Regions from separate parts of the Klebsiella sp. PK01 genome, predicted to be linked through region 4. Evidence: predicted binding sites of a transcription regulator. Region 4 holds the regulator's gene; each other region holds the start of a gene.
The links. Region 4 encodes PurR, which represses purine synthesis genes. Its sites were predicted from a motif close to CANGCAAACGTTTGCNTG; they were not measured.
Positions count from the first base shown of each region.

Region 1: the regulator PurR is predicted to act here: its motif matches at 1,588-1,605, upstream of glyA (serine hydroxymethyltransferase).
Region 2: the regulator PurR is predicted to act here: its motif matches at 1,890-1,907, upstream of AC22LX_RS17025 (nucleobase:cation symporter-2 family protein).
Region 3: the regulator PurR is predicted to act here: its motif matches at 1,558-1,575, upstream of purL (phosphoribosylformylglycinamidine synthase).

Region 1 is NZ_JBYEZM010000002.1:869,196-872,356, reverse strand. Features, by position in the region: gene glnB (nitrogen regulatory protein P-II) at 1-133, shown strand, start outside; gene hmpA (NO-inducible flavohemoprotein) at 207-1,397, opposite strand; gene glyA (serine hydroxymethyltransferase) at 1,722-2,975, shown strand; gene AC22LX_RS09355 (DoxX family protein) at 3,032-3,161, opposite strand, start outside.
Region 2 is NZ_JBYEZM010000005.1:152,427-155,587, forward strand. Features, by position in the region: gene AC22LX_RS17020 (AsmA family protein) at 1-285, opposite strand, end outside; gene AC22LX_RS17025 (nucleobase:cation symporter-2 family protein) at 447-1,838, opposite strand; gene gltS (sodium/glutamate symporter) at 2,126-3,161, shown strand, end outside.
Region 3 is NZ_JBYEZM010000002.1:879,072-882,232, forward strand. Features, by position in the region: gene purL (phosphoribosylformylglycinamidine synthase) at 1-1,484, opposite strand, end outside; gene mltF (membrane-bound lytic murein transglycosylase MltF) at 1,658-3,161, shown strand, end outside.
Region 4 is NZ_JBYEZM010000001.1:708,547-711,707, reverse strand. Features, by position in the region: gene punR (DNA-binding transcriptional activator PunR) at 1-693, shown strand, start outside; gene purR (HTH-type transcriptional repressor PurR) at 714-1,739, opposite strand; gene cydH (cytochrome bd-I oxidase subunit CydH) at 2,035-2,124, shown strand; gene AC22LX_RS03440 (MFS transporter) at 2,284-3,161, shown strand, end outside.

The DNA.
Region 1 (3,161 bases), on a different contig from region 4:
CGTCGATACCTGCGTCGATACCATCATTCGTACCGCCCAGACCGGTAAAATCGGCGACGGTAAAATCTTTGTCTTCGACGTGGCGCGGGTGATTCGTATCCGTACCGGTGAAGAAGACGACGCGGCGATTTAATCCTCGCCGCTCGCTGCAGTATTGCCGGGTGGCGCTGCGCTTACCCGGCCTACAAATCCCCGCGTCGTTGGGCTTACAGAACCTTATGCGGGCCGAAACATTCGTAATGAATGTTGTCTTTATTGACCCCTAATTCTACCAGCTGCTTCGCTGCAAATTGCATAAACGCTACCGGGCCGCAGAGATAGAATTGCATCTGCGGGTCGCGAATATTTTCCGCCAGCGGCGCTAAATCCATCAAACCTTCGCTATTAAAACGTCCTGCCTGACGGTCGGCTTCGCTCGGGCTGCGGTACCAGACGTGTGAGGTAAATTTCGGTAGCGTCGCGCCAAGCGCCTTCACTTCGTCCGCAAAAGCGTGAACGTCACCGTTTTCCGCCGCGTGGAACCAGTTCACCTGGCCCTGATGATGGCTTTTCGCCAGCGTATCCAGCATCGCCAGCATTGGCGTTTGGCCGACGCCGCCGGAGAGCAGGGTCACCGGCGTCTGCGCTTCCACGTTAAGGAAGAAGTCGCCTGCCGGTGCGGCTAAATAGACCACGTCGCCTTCGCTGGCGTGGTTATGCAGCCAGTTGGACACCTGGCCGCCATTCTCGCGCTTCACCGCGATGCGATAGCCCTTACCGTCCGCTTTGCGGGTCAGAGAGTATTGACGAATTTCCTGATATTCGAAGGCTTCCGGCTTCAGCCAGATAGCCAGATACTGTCCCGGCAGGTAATCGGCGACCGGCTGACCGTCGACAGGCTCCAGTTCAAAGCTGGTAATAAGCTGGCTGCGCGGGGTCTTCTTAACAATGCGAAACGCACGGGTACCTTCCCAACCGCCATTTTTACTGGCGTTATCCTGATAGATTTCCGCTTCGCGATTGATGAAGACGTTCGCCAGCACGCCATAGGCTTTGCCCCAGGCGTCGAGTACTTCCTGGCCCGGGCTAAACATTTCGTCGAGGGTCGCCAGCAGATGGCTGCCGACGATATTGTACTGCTCCGGTTTAATCTGGAAGCTGGTATGTTTCTGGGCGATTTTTTCGACCGCCGGCAGCAGGGCCGGCAGGTTGTCGATATTGCTGGCGTAGGCGGCAATAGCGTTGAACAGCGCTTCGCGCTGATCGCCGTTACGCTGGTTACTCATATTGAAGATCTCTTTGAGCTCCGGATTATGAGTAAACATGCGGTCATAAAAATGTGCGGTTAACTTTGGGCCGGTCTCTACAAGCAGGGGAATGGTAGCTTTGACCGTGGCGATGGTTTGAGCGTCGAGCATAGCAGCTTCCTTAAATATTATCCTATTGATGCATTTCAAATGCATCTTATATAAATAACCCTGCTATGTAAATGGTTCTTTATCACTTTGCCGCAAAGCCGTTACAACATGAAGAATTTGCATCACAAACCTGAAAAGAAATCCGTTGATAATGTTTGATGCGTTATTGCTCAAAGCCTTGTGTGCTGTGGAGCCAATCGTTTGCGTAAAATCCTTTGTCAAGACCTGTTATCACAGAATGATTCGGTTATACTGTGGGCCGTTGTCCATCAGGACCGCCTTTTTAGGCCAAAATTTTATCGTTAGCTGAGTCAGGAGATGCGGATGTTAAAGCGTGAAATGAACATTGCCGATTATGATGCCGAACTGTGGCAGGCTATGGAGCAGGAAAAAGTACGTCAGGAAGAGCACATCGAACTGATCGCCTCCGAGAACTACACCAGTCCGCGCGTGATGCAGGCTCAGGGTTCCCAGCTGACTAACAAATATGCTGAAGGTTATCCGGGCAAGCGCTACTACGGTGGCTGCGAGTACGTGGATATCGTTGAGCAACTGGCTATCGACCGCGCGAAAGAACTGTTCGGCGCCGACTACGCTAACGTGCAGCCGCACTCCGGCTCGCAGGCTAACTTTGCCGTCTACACCGCTCTGCTGCAGCCAGGCGATACCGTGCTGGGTATGAACCTGGCGCAAGGCGGCCACCTGACCCACGGTTCCCCGGTTAACTTCTCCGGTAAACTGTACAACATCATTCCTTACGGTATCGATGAGTCCGGTAAAATTGACTACGAAGACATGGCGAAGCAGGCTCAGGAGCACAAACCGAAGATGATCATCGGTGGCTTCTCCGCTTACTCCGGTATCGTTGACTGGGCGAAAATGCGTGAAATCGCTGACAGCATCGGCGCTTACCTGTTCGTCGATATGGCGCACGTAGCGGGCCTGATTGCTGCCGGCGTTTATCCGAACCCGGTTCCGCATGCCCACGTTGTTACTACTACCACCCACAAAACCCTGGCGGGTCCGCGCGGCGGCCTGATCCTGGCGAAAGGCGGTAGCGAAGAGCTGTACAAGAAACTGAACTCCGCCGTGTTCCCAAGCGCGCAGGGCGGCCCGCTGATGCACGTTATCGCCGCGAAAGCGGTGGCGCTGAAAGAAGCGATGGAGCCAGAGTTCAAAGTTTACCAGCAGCAGGTTGCTAAAAACGCCAAAGCGATGGTGGAAGTGTTCCTGAACCGCGGTTACAAAGTGGTTTCTGGCGGTACTGAAAACCACCTGTTCCTGCTGGATCTGGTTGATAAAAACCTGACCGGTAAAGAAGCTGACGCCGCCCTGGGCCGCGCCAACATCACCGTTAACAAAAACAGCGTGCCGAACGATCCGAAGAGCCCGTTCGTGACTTCCGGTATCCGTATCGGTTCTCCGGCTGTGACTCGCCGCGGCTTTAAAGAAGCGGAAGTGAAGGAGCTGGCTGGCTGGATGTGCGACGTTCTCGACAATATCAACGACGAAGCTGTTATTGAGCGCGTCAAAGGAAAAGTGCTGGATATCTGCGCACGTTTCCCGGTTTACGCATAATCTTGCCGCGTTAAGATAAAAAAGGCCGCGATTGCGGCCTTTTTTGTGTCTGATGATTAGCGGCGGTCCAGCGAAATTGAACCCGGTCCGGTTATTGCCAGCAGCAGGAAGGCCCCGGCAATACTGACGTTCTTATAGAAGTTAATCATATTCGGCAATACCGCATCGCCGGTCATATCCCAGTAA
Region 2 (3,161 bases), on a different contig from region 4:
CGGGTCGCTGAACTGGCGGGTGCTAAAACCGATATCCACCGTTCTGGCGACCAGCGTCGGCGGCTTGCCGTCGCGGCCAAAGGTGACATTTTGCAACTGCAGATGCAGTGGGGAAGAGAAGTCATGCGCCATCTTATCGAAGGCGATTTTCCAGCCGGTGCTTTCGCTTAACCAACTGCTCGCCTGGCGCGCCCCCCAGCGGGTTTGCAGCGCAAAGTAAGCGGCGACAATAACGACCAGCAGGGCGATCAGCAGCCAGAGAATCAGCTTTCCAAGAAATTTCATGATCTTCCATCCTGATAAGTACACATCACCGTGTTATGCACGATTTATGCGCAATCCTCAAGGCAGGAATAGTGAAATGAGATGAAGTGAGGTGAAGAGATGTTACAGCCGCCGCGCTCCCTGGTCGCTGTGGCGATACCGGGGAGCGCAACTTCAATGCGTTAGTTCTTCTCAGGTGGGAAGATTAAATTCAGAACAATCGCCGTGATACCGCCAGCGGCAATACCGGAGGAGAGCAGGTTTTTCAGCCAGTCCGGCGCGAACTGCAGGATCAGCGGCTGCTGCGATACGCCGAGACCCACCGCCAGAGAGAGGGCGATAATCAGAATGGCGCGGCGATTCAGCGGCTCGCGGGAGACGATGCGCACGCCGGATGCGGCAATGGTACCGAACATCACCAGCGTCGCGCCGCCAAGTACCGGCTCAGGAATATGCTGCACAAAGCCGCTTACCGCCGGGAACAGGCCGAGCACAATCAGCATCAGCGCCACCACAAAGCCCACATAGCGGCTGGCGACGCCGGTCAGCTGGATCACGCCGTTGTTCTGGCCGAAGCAGGAGTTCGGGAAGGTATTGAAAACGGCGGAAACAAATGAGTTCAGGCCGTTCGCCAGTACGCCGCCTTTCAGGCGTTTCATATACAGCGGGCCGGAGACCGGTTGTTCAGAGACGTCGGAGGTGGCGGTGATATCGCCGATCGTTTCCAGCGAGGTGATCATAAAGACCAGCATCAGCGGCAGCAGCAGGCTCCAGTCGATGCCCAGGCCGTAATAGAGCGGCGTAGGGATAGTGATCAGGCTGCTGTTGGTAGGCGCGGTGTTAGCCGGCAGCATATCGAGGAACCACGCCGCCAGATAACCGGCAGCCATCGCGATGACCAGCGAGGCGATGCGCAGGTACGGGTTGCGCTGGCGGTTGAGGATAATGATCAGCGCCAGCACGATGCCCGCCAGCAGCAGGTTTTTCGGCGCGCCGAAGGTGTGGTCGGCCATCGCCGCATAGCCGCCGCCGATAGAAGTCAGGCCAACCTGAATCAGCGACAGGCCGATAATCATCACCACCACGCCGGAGACCAGCGGCGTAATAATGCGGCGCGCCAGATGCAGAACCCGCGAGAGGACCATTTCGGTGCAGCTCGCCAGCATCAGGGTGCCGAACAGCGCGGCCATCATCGTCGGCACGTCGGCGCCGCCGGTTTTCAGCGCGGTGCCGCCCATAATCAGCGGGGCGACGAAGTTGAAGCTGGTGCCCTGGATGGAGAGCAGGCCGGAGCCTACTGGTCCCCAGGCTTTAATCTGGATAATGGATGCCACGCCGGAGGCGAACAGCGACATGCTGATGATGTGTTGCGTATCTTCGGCCGGAAGGCCGAGCGCCTGACAGATAAGCAGCGCCGGGGTGATGACCGCGACAAACATCGCCAGCAGGTGCTGGAATGCGGCAAACAGCGTTTGCGGAAGCGGCGGGCGGTCTTCGAGGCGATAGATTAATTCGCTGGCTGGTTTATGCGCAACCGGTTGCGCATTTTCTGACTCTGCGGTCGTAACGGACATCACAAACAATCCCAAGGTGGCAAAGCGGGAATTTTATCGGACTGTAGACCAAAAGCAAACGTTTGCCACGATTTGGCGCAAAAAATATCCTCACTGAATAGATGTAACAAATTAATTAACATTTTGTATGCTTGATCGCATCAACACTAATACAAAATATCTTTTTCTGTCATTTTTTACGCACTTCTGCTTAAAATCGCTCTCCGACTCCTCAAGATGAGAAGTAATCGACACCGGGAATACCGTCGCGTGTGAATGAATCATGCGCCCATAAGGAGCTCTTTTTTATGTTGCATCTCGATACCTTATCGACGCTCGTTGCCGCAACCATGGTGTTGCTTTTAGGGCGAAAGCTCGTTCAGAACGTCCCATTCCTCAAAAAATATACCATTCCTGAACCCGTCGCCGGCGGCCTGCTGGTGGCGCTGGCGCTGCTGGTTTTGAAAAAAAGCATGGATATCGAAATTGATTTCGATATGAGCCTGAAGGACCCGCTGATGCTGGCATTCTTCGCCACTATCGGCCTTAACGCTAACCTTGCCAGCCTGCGGGCGGGCGGCAAAGTGCTTGGCACTTTCCTGATTGTGGTGGTAGGCCTGCTGCTGCTGCAGAACGCGCTCGGTATCGGCATGGCGAAGCTGCTGGGGCTGGATCCGCTGATGGGCCTGCTGGCCGGTTCTATTACGCTTTCCGGCGGTCACGGCACCGGGGCGGCGTGGAGTAAATTGTTCGTTGAGCGTTACGGATTTGCCAACGCCACCGAGGTCGCCATGGCTTGCGCAACCTTCGGCCTGGTGCTCGGCGGCCTGATCGGCGGGCCGGTGGCGCGTTATCTGGTGAAGCACTCTTCCTCGCCGGACGGTACGCCGGACGACCAGCTGGCGCCGACGGCGTTTGAGAAGCCGGATATGGGCCGCATGATCACCTCGCTGGTGCTGATTGAAAGTATTGCGTTAATCGCTATCTGCCTGACGGTAGGGAAGGTGGTTGCGCAACTGCTGGCAGGCACCGTGTTTGAATTGCCGACCTTCGTCTGCGTGCTGTTTATCGGCGTGATCCTCAGCAACGGCCTGGCGCTGGCTGGGCTGTATCGCGTGTTTGACCGCGCGGTATCGGTACTGGGCAACGTCAGCCTGTCGCTGTTCCTCGCGATGGCGCTGATGAGCCTCAAGCTGTGGGAACTGGCGTCGCTGGCGCTGCCGATGATTATTATTCTGGCGGTGCAGGCGGTGGCGATGGCGCTGTATGCGGTGTTTGTGACTTACCGGATGATGGGCAAGAACTATGATGCCGCCGTGCTGGCAGCCGGTCATTGCGGGTTCG
Region 3 (3,161 bases), on a different contig from region 4:
TTCGCATCGCCCAGCTGCCAGCAGCGGTCGATCACTTCCTGACAGCGGCGCTCCATTTCCGGGTTGTCGCGCTGTACGGAGGCAAAATCCAGATCGGCATCAGACTGGCCGGAAGCCATGGATGACGCCGCGCCGCCGCCGAGACCGATATTCATCGCCGGGCCACCCAGCACGATAAGCTTGGCGCCAACGGTGATTTCGCCCTTCTGGACGTGCTCGCCGCGGATGTTGCCAATGCCGCCCGCCAGCATGATCGGTTTGTGATAGCCGCGCAGCTCTTCGCCATTGTGGCTGGTCACTTTCTCTTCATAGGTACGGAAGTAGCCATTCAGCGCCGGACGACCAAATTCGTTGTTAAACGCCGCGCCGCCTAGTGGGCCTTCGGTCATGATATCCAGCGCGGTCACGATACGCTCAGGTTTACCGAAATCCTCTTCCCACGGCTGCTCAAAGCCCGGAATACGCAGGTTAGAAACCGAGAAGCCGACCAGACCCGCTTTCGGCTTCGCGCCGCGTCCGGTTGCGCCTTCGTCGCGGATCTCGCCGCCGGAACCGGTCGCGGCCCCTGGCCACGGCGAAATTGCCGTCGGGTGGTTGTGGGTTTCAACTTTCATCAGAATGTGCGCCGGCTCCTGATGGAAGTCATAGCGCCCGGTCTGATAGTCGGCGAAATAGCGGCCGACTTCGGAACCTTCCATTACCGCAGCGTTGTCTTTATAGGCAGACAGCACATATTCCGGGTTTTTCTCGAAGGTGTTTTTGATCATTTTAAACAGCGACTTCGGCTGTTTTTGGCCGTCGATAATCCAGTCGGCGTTAAAAATTTTGTGGCGGCAATGTTCCGAGTTGGCCTGCGCGAACATATACAGCTCGATGTCGTTCGGATTGCGGCCAAGTTTAACGAATGCGTCCTGCAGGTAGTCGATTTCGTCATCGGCCAGCGCCAGCCCCAGACGGAGGTTGGCGTCAATCAGCGCCTGACGTCCCTGGCCCAGCAGGTCGACGCTGGTCACTGGCGTCGGCTGATGGTGAACAAACAGCTTCTCTCCCTCTTCCAGCTCAGTGAAAACGCTCTCCATCATGCGATCGTGCAGTTCCGCCGCAACGGCGTCCCACTGCGCATCGCTCAGACCCTGTGCTTCAACGTAGTACGCCACGCCGCGTTCCAAACGCACGACCTGCGATAAACCGCAGTTATGGGCGATGTCGGTAGCTTTGGAGGACCAGGGAGAGATAGTGCCGGGGCGAGGGGTGACGAGCAGTAATTTACCGGTTGGCGTATGGCTGCTGAGGCTTGGGCCATATTTGAGCAGTCTGACCAGTCTTTCGCGCTCCTCATCGCTTAGCGGGGCGCTCAGGTCGGCAAAGTGAACATACTCCGCGTATAAGGTGCTAACCGGCAGGTTGGCCGCCTGAAAACGTGCCAGCAGTTTGTTGATACGGAATGCCGACAGTGCAGGTGAACCACGCAAAATATCCATCATAAGTCTCTCGTCTTCGAAGCTTTCAAGGTGAGCCAGGGGGAAACGGCCGCCATTATAGAGAATCCTGAGCCCCGACGAAACCGTTTGCGTAGAAATAAAATGATTCATCAGTTTTATCAATAAATGTGACATGAATCGCGAATAAGTTGCCAACTGGCGCATTCTTAAGCAAAATGCCGCTCAACTTACGGCAACCTTTTACTTTTTCCGGATATACCCAGCTGAGGAACTCCACGCTGCAGAAAATTAACTATTTGAAAAAATTAAAGATTAATTATCTGCTGATCGGCGTCGTCACCCTTTTGTTGGCGGCGGCGCTGTGGCCGTCTTTGCCGTGGATGGGAAAACCGGAGAACCGCGTGGCCGGGATCATTGCCCGCGGCGAACTGCGCGTGAGTACCATTAACTCGCCGCTGACCTATGCCGCCATCAACAACAAAGACTACGGTCTCGATTACGAGCTGGCGAAACGCTTCGCCGATTACCTTGGGGTGAAGCTGAAAGTCACCGTGCGGCAGAATATCAGCCAGCTGTTCGACGATCTCGATGCCGGTAAAACCGATATGCTGGCCGCCGGGCTGGTCTATAACACCGAGCGGGTGAAGAACTATCAGGCAGGCCCTACCTATTATTCCGTTTCGCAGCAGCTGGTCTATCGCGTTGGCGGTAATCGCCCGCGCACGCTGGCCGGGATTAACGCCGAACAGCTCGCCATCGCCCCAGGCCACGTCGCCCTCAACGACCTGCAGGCGCTGAAGGAGAGCAAATACCCGGACCTCAACTGGCGCGTCGATGAAAAACGCGGCACCACCGCCCTGATGCAGGCGGTCATCGACGGTACGCTGGAATATACCGTCGCCGATTCCGTCGCCGTCAGCCTGTTCCAGCGCGTGCATCCGGAGCTGGCTGTGGCGCTCGATATCAGCGATGAACAGCCGGTCACCTGGTTTAGCGAAAAAAGCGAAGACAATTCACTATCGGCAGCCATGCTCGATTTCTTTAATAGTATGAACGAAGACGGCACTCTCGCCCGCCTGGAAGAGAAGTATCTCGGCCACGGCAACGACTTCGACTATGTTGATACCCGCACCTTCCTGCGCGCGGTGCAAAATACGCTGCCGGATCTGAAGCCGCTGTTTGAGAAATACGCCCGGCAGATCGACTGGCGACTGCTGGCGGCGATTGCCTGGCAGGAGTCGCACTGGGACCCGCAGGCCACCTCGCCGACCGGGGTGCGCGGCATGATGATGCTAACCCGCAATACCGCCCAGAGTTTAGGTCTGACCGACCGTACCGATGCCGAACAGAGCCTAGACGGCGGTATGCGCTATCTGCAGGATATGATGGCCAAAGTGCCGGAGGCGATCCCGAAAGACGAGCGGATCTGGTTTGCGCTGGCGGCCTATAATATGGGCTACGCGCATATGCTTGACGCAATGGCGCTGACTAAAAAACAAAAAGGCAACCCGAACAGCTGGTCCGATGTTAAGCAGCGTCTGCCATTGCTGAGCCAGAAGCCCTACTACAGCCGCTTAAAATATGGCTACGCCCGCGGCCATGAGGCTTACGCCTACGTGGAAAATATTCGTAAGTACCATATCAGCCTGGTTGGATATTTGTCTGAACAGGAAAGGAAAGCGGCGCAGGAGATGGCGATTGCTGAAGATTATCCAGCCG
Region 4 (3,161 bases):
AAAAAAATGCAGATCACCCGCCAGCAGTGCCAGCAGATTGCTAACGGCTGGCGTGGCCAGCTGTCGATTGCGGTGGACGATATCGTTAAACCGGCGCGGATGCGCCAGATGATTGTTGATTTTTATCGCCATTTTAGCGATGTCGAACTGATCGTTTTTCAGGAAGTTTTCAACGGCGTCTGGGATGCGTTAGCCGATGGGCGGGTAGAATTAGCTATTGGCGCGACGCGTTCGATTCCGGTGGGCGGGCGTTACGCTTTCCGCGATATGGGGATGCTGAACTGGCATTGTGTCGTCGCCAGCAGCCATCCGCTGGCGCAGATGGAAGGGCCGCTCAGCGATGACGTGTTGCGCAACTGGCCGTCACTGGTGCGCGAAGATACCTCACGCTCGCTGCCGAAGCGCACAACCTGGCTGCTGGATAACCAGAAGCGGGTGGTGGTGCCGGATTGGGAATCTTCAGCCACCTGTCTTTCAGCAGGATTGTGCGTCGGGATGGTGCCAGGCCACTTTGCCCGCCCGCATATTGATAGCGGGGAGTGGACGGCCTTAACGCTGGAAAACCCATTCCCGGATGCCGCCTGCTGCCTGACCTGGCAACAAAGCGATGCCTCACCCGCTTTGAGCTGGCTACTTGACTATCTTGGCGACAGCGAAACGTTGAATCGGGAGTGGTTGCGGGCGCCGGAATAACCGGCGCCGGGGGGAGGGCGTTAGCGGCGATAATCGACGAACGGGCCGTCGGCAACCGAGCGGCGCTCGATAAGACGCGGATGTACCTCAATGGACTGCGACTCTTCACGTTTATTAACAATGCGATCGAGCAGCATATTGAATGCCGCTTCCCCGAGCGAGTCCTTTGGCTGATGTATAGTGGTCAGCGCCGGGCTGAAGTAGCGGGCGTTACGCACGTTATCATAGCCGATCAGCGAAATGTCCTGCGGTACGCGCAGGCCCATTTCGTCGGCGGCGCAGATAGCGCCCATCGCCATGATGTCGCCGCCGCAGAACACGGCGGTTGGGCGGTGCTGCTGATTGAGGATCTGCTGCATGGCGCGGTAGCCGGATTCCGGTTCAAAGTCGCCCTGAACAATCCAGTTTTCCGGCACATTGATATGCGCTTCTTTCATTGCCTGCATGAAGCCTGCCAGGCGTCCGGCACCGGTGTTACGCTCAAGCGGGCCCGGAATAACGCCAATTTCACGATGGCCGCGTTCAATCAGGTAACGGCCGGCGATATAGCCGCCTTCAAAGGCATTATCGATAACCGAGTCGGTAAAGTCCGCTTTGGCTTCACCCCAGTCCATCACCACCATCGGGATATGACGATACTCTTCGAGCATACTGAGTACGGACTCCGGGTACTCGGAACACATCACCAGCAGGCCGTCAACGCGCTTTTGCGCCATCATAGACAAGTAGGCGCGCTGTTTTTCCGGATCGTTCCAGGCGTTGCCCAGAATCAGGGTATAGCCTTTCTGGAAGCAGCTTTTTTCTACGGATTCGATAATTTCAGCGAAATAGGCCGCTTCGCTGCTGGTGGCCAGCAGACCGATCGATTTAGTGTGATTGACTTTCAGGCTGCGAGCCACGGCGCTTGGCGAATAGTGGAGTTCTTTAATTGCCGCCCACACCGCATTGCGCGTCTCTTCCGCCACGAAACGGGTTTTGTTAATCACATGTGATACAGTTGTAGTGGAAACGTTTGCGCGTTTCGCTACATCTTTAATAGTTGCCATTACTTCTCACTCCAGACCTTGACCTGATCGTCTGATTATCGATACGTAAACGTTTGCCTATACACACCCTGTATACAATGATCAACATTGCAACACCTGGGAAAACGACACAGAACGACAGGAAGGGGTCAATGGCCGATACGCTTTCAAATTAGCGTGGGATTTTGTCCTATCTCGCGGCAAAGGGGAAGAGCAAAAATGTGCATCACTCTAAATCCGGGAAGATTTTTGCATATTTTTGTGCAAAAATGAGCAAGCTCACTTTCTATGTGGGGATAATCAGGGGAGAAAATTGATGGACACAAATTTAAAGTTTTCGCTGACAACGACGGTTATTGTTCTGGGTCTGATCGTCGCCGCCGCGTTGACCGCGGTACTGCACTGATTCCAGCAGGGAGGGGGCTTCCCCTCCTATCCCGCCATTATTAGCAGATCTGCAAAAATCTTTTGTCATTTCGTTTACTTCTGTTTTTCTGTGATTGATGTCATGCTTTTGGCTTCTGATGTAATGCCGTGTCCTGAATCGGCCTGATGGAGTCTCTGAATGAAAATCAACTTTCCCTTACTCGCGTTGGCGATCGGTGCCTTTGGTATCGGTACCACTGAGTTTTCCCCGATGGGATTACTGCCGGTTATCGCCAAAGGCGTAGATGTTTCTATTCCGGCCGCGGGGATGCTGATTAGCGCCTATGCCATTGGCGTGATGGTCGGCGCGCCGTTAATGACGTTACTGCTGTCGCATCGCGCTCGCCGCAATGCATTGATCTTCCTGATGGGGATCTTCACCCTCGGCAACGTGCTCTCTTCTATTGCGCCGGATTACACGACGCTACTGCTGTCGCGCATTATCACCAGCCTCAATCATGGCGCGTTCTTTGGCCTTGGCTCGGTCGTTGCCGCAAGCGTGGTGCCAAAACACAAACAGGCCAGCGCGGTTGCGACCATGTTTATGGGGCTGACCATTGCCAATATCGGCGGCGTACCGGCTGCCACCTGGCTTGGTGAAACCATCGGCTGGCGAATGTCGTTCCTGGCCACGGCGGGTCTGGGGTTAATTGCGATGGTAAGCCTGTGGTTCTCCCTGCCGAAAGGTAGCGCCGGCGAGCGTCCGAACGTGAAGCGCGAGCTGTCGGTATTAATGCGGCCTCAGGTACTCTCTGCGCTGTTGACCACCGTGCTGGGCGCCGGGGCAATGTTCACGCTGTATACCTACATTTCTCCGGTACTGCATACCATCACCAACGCTTCACCGCTGTTTGTTACCGCCATGCTGGTATTAATCGGCGTCGGTTTCTCGCTTGGCAACTATCTGGGCGGTAAGTTTGCCGACCGTTCAGTCTCCGGCACTTTGAAAGGATTCCTGCTGTTGTTGATTGCCATCATGTTGGCTATTCCGCTGCTGGCGCAATCGCAACTGGGTGC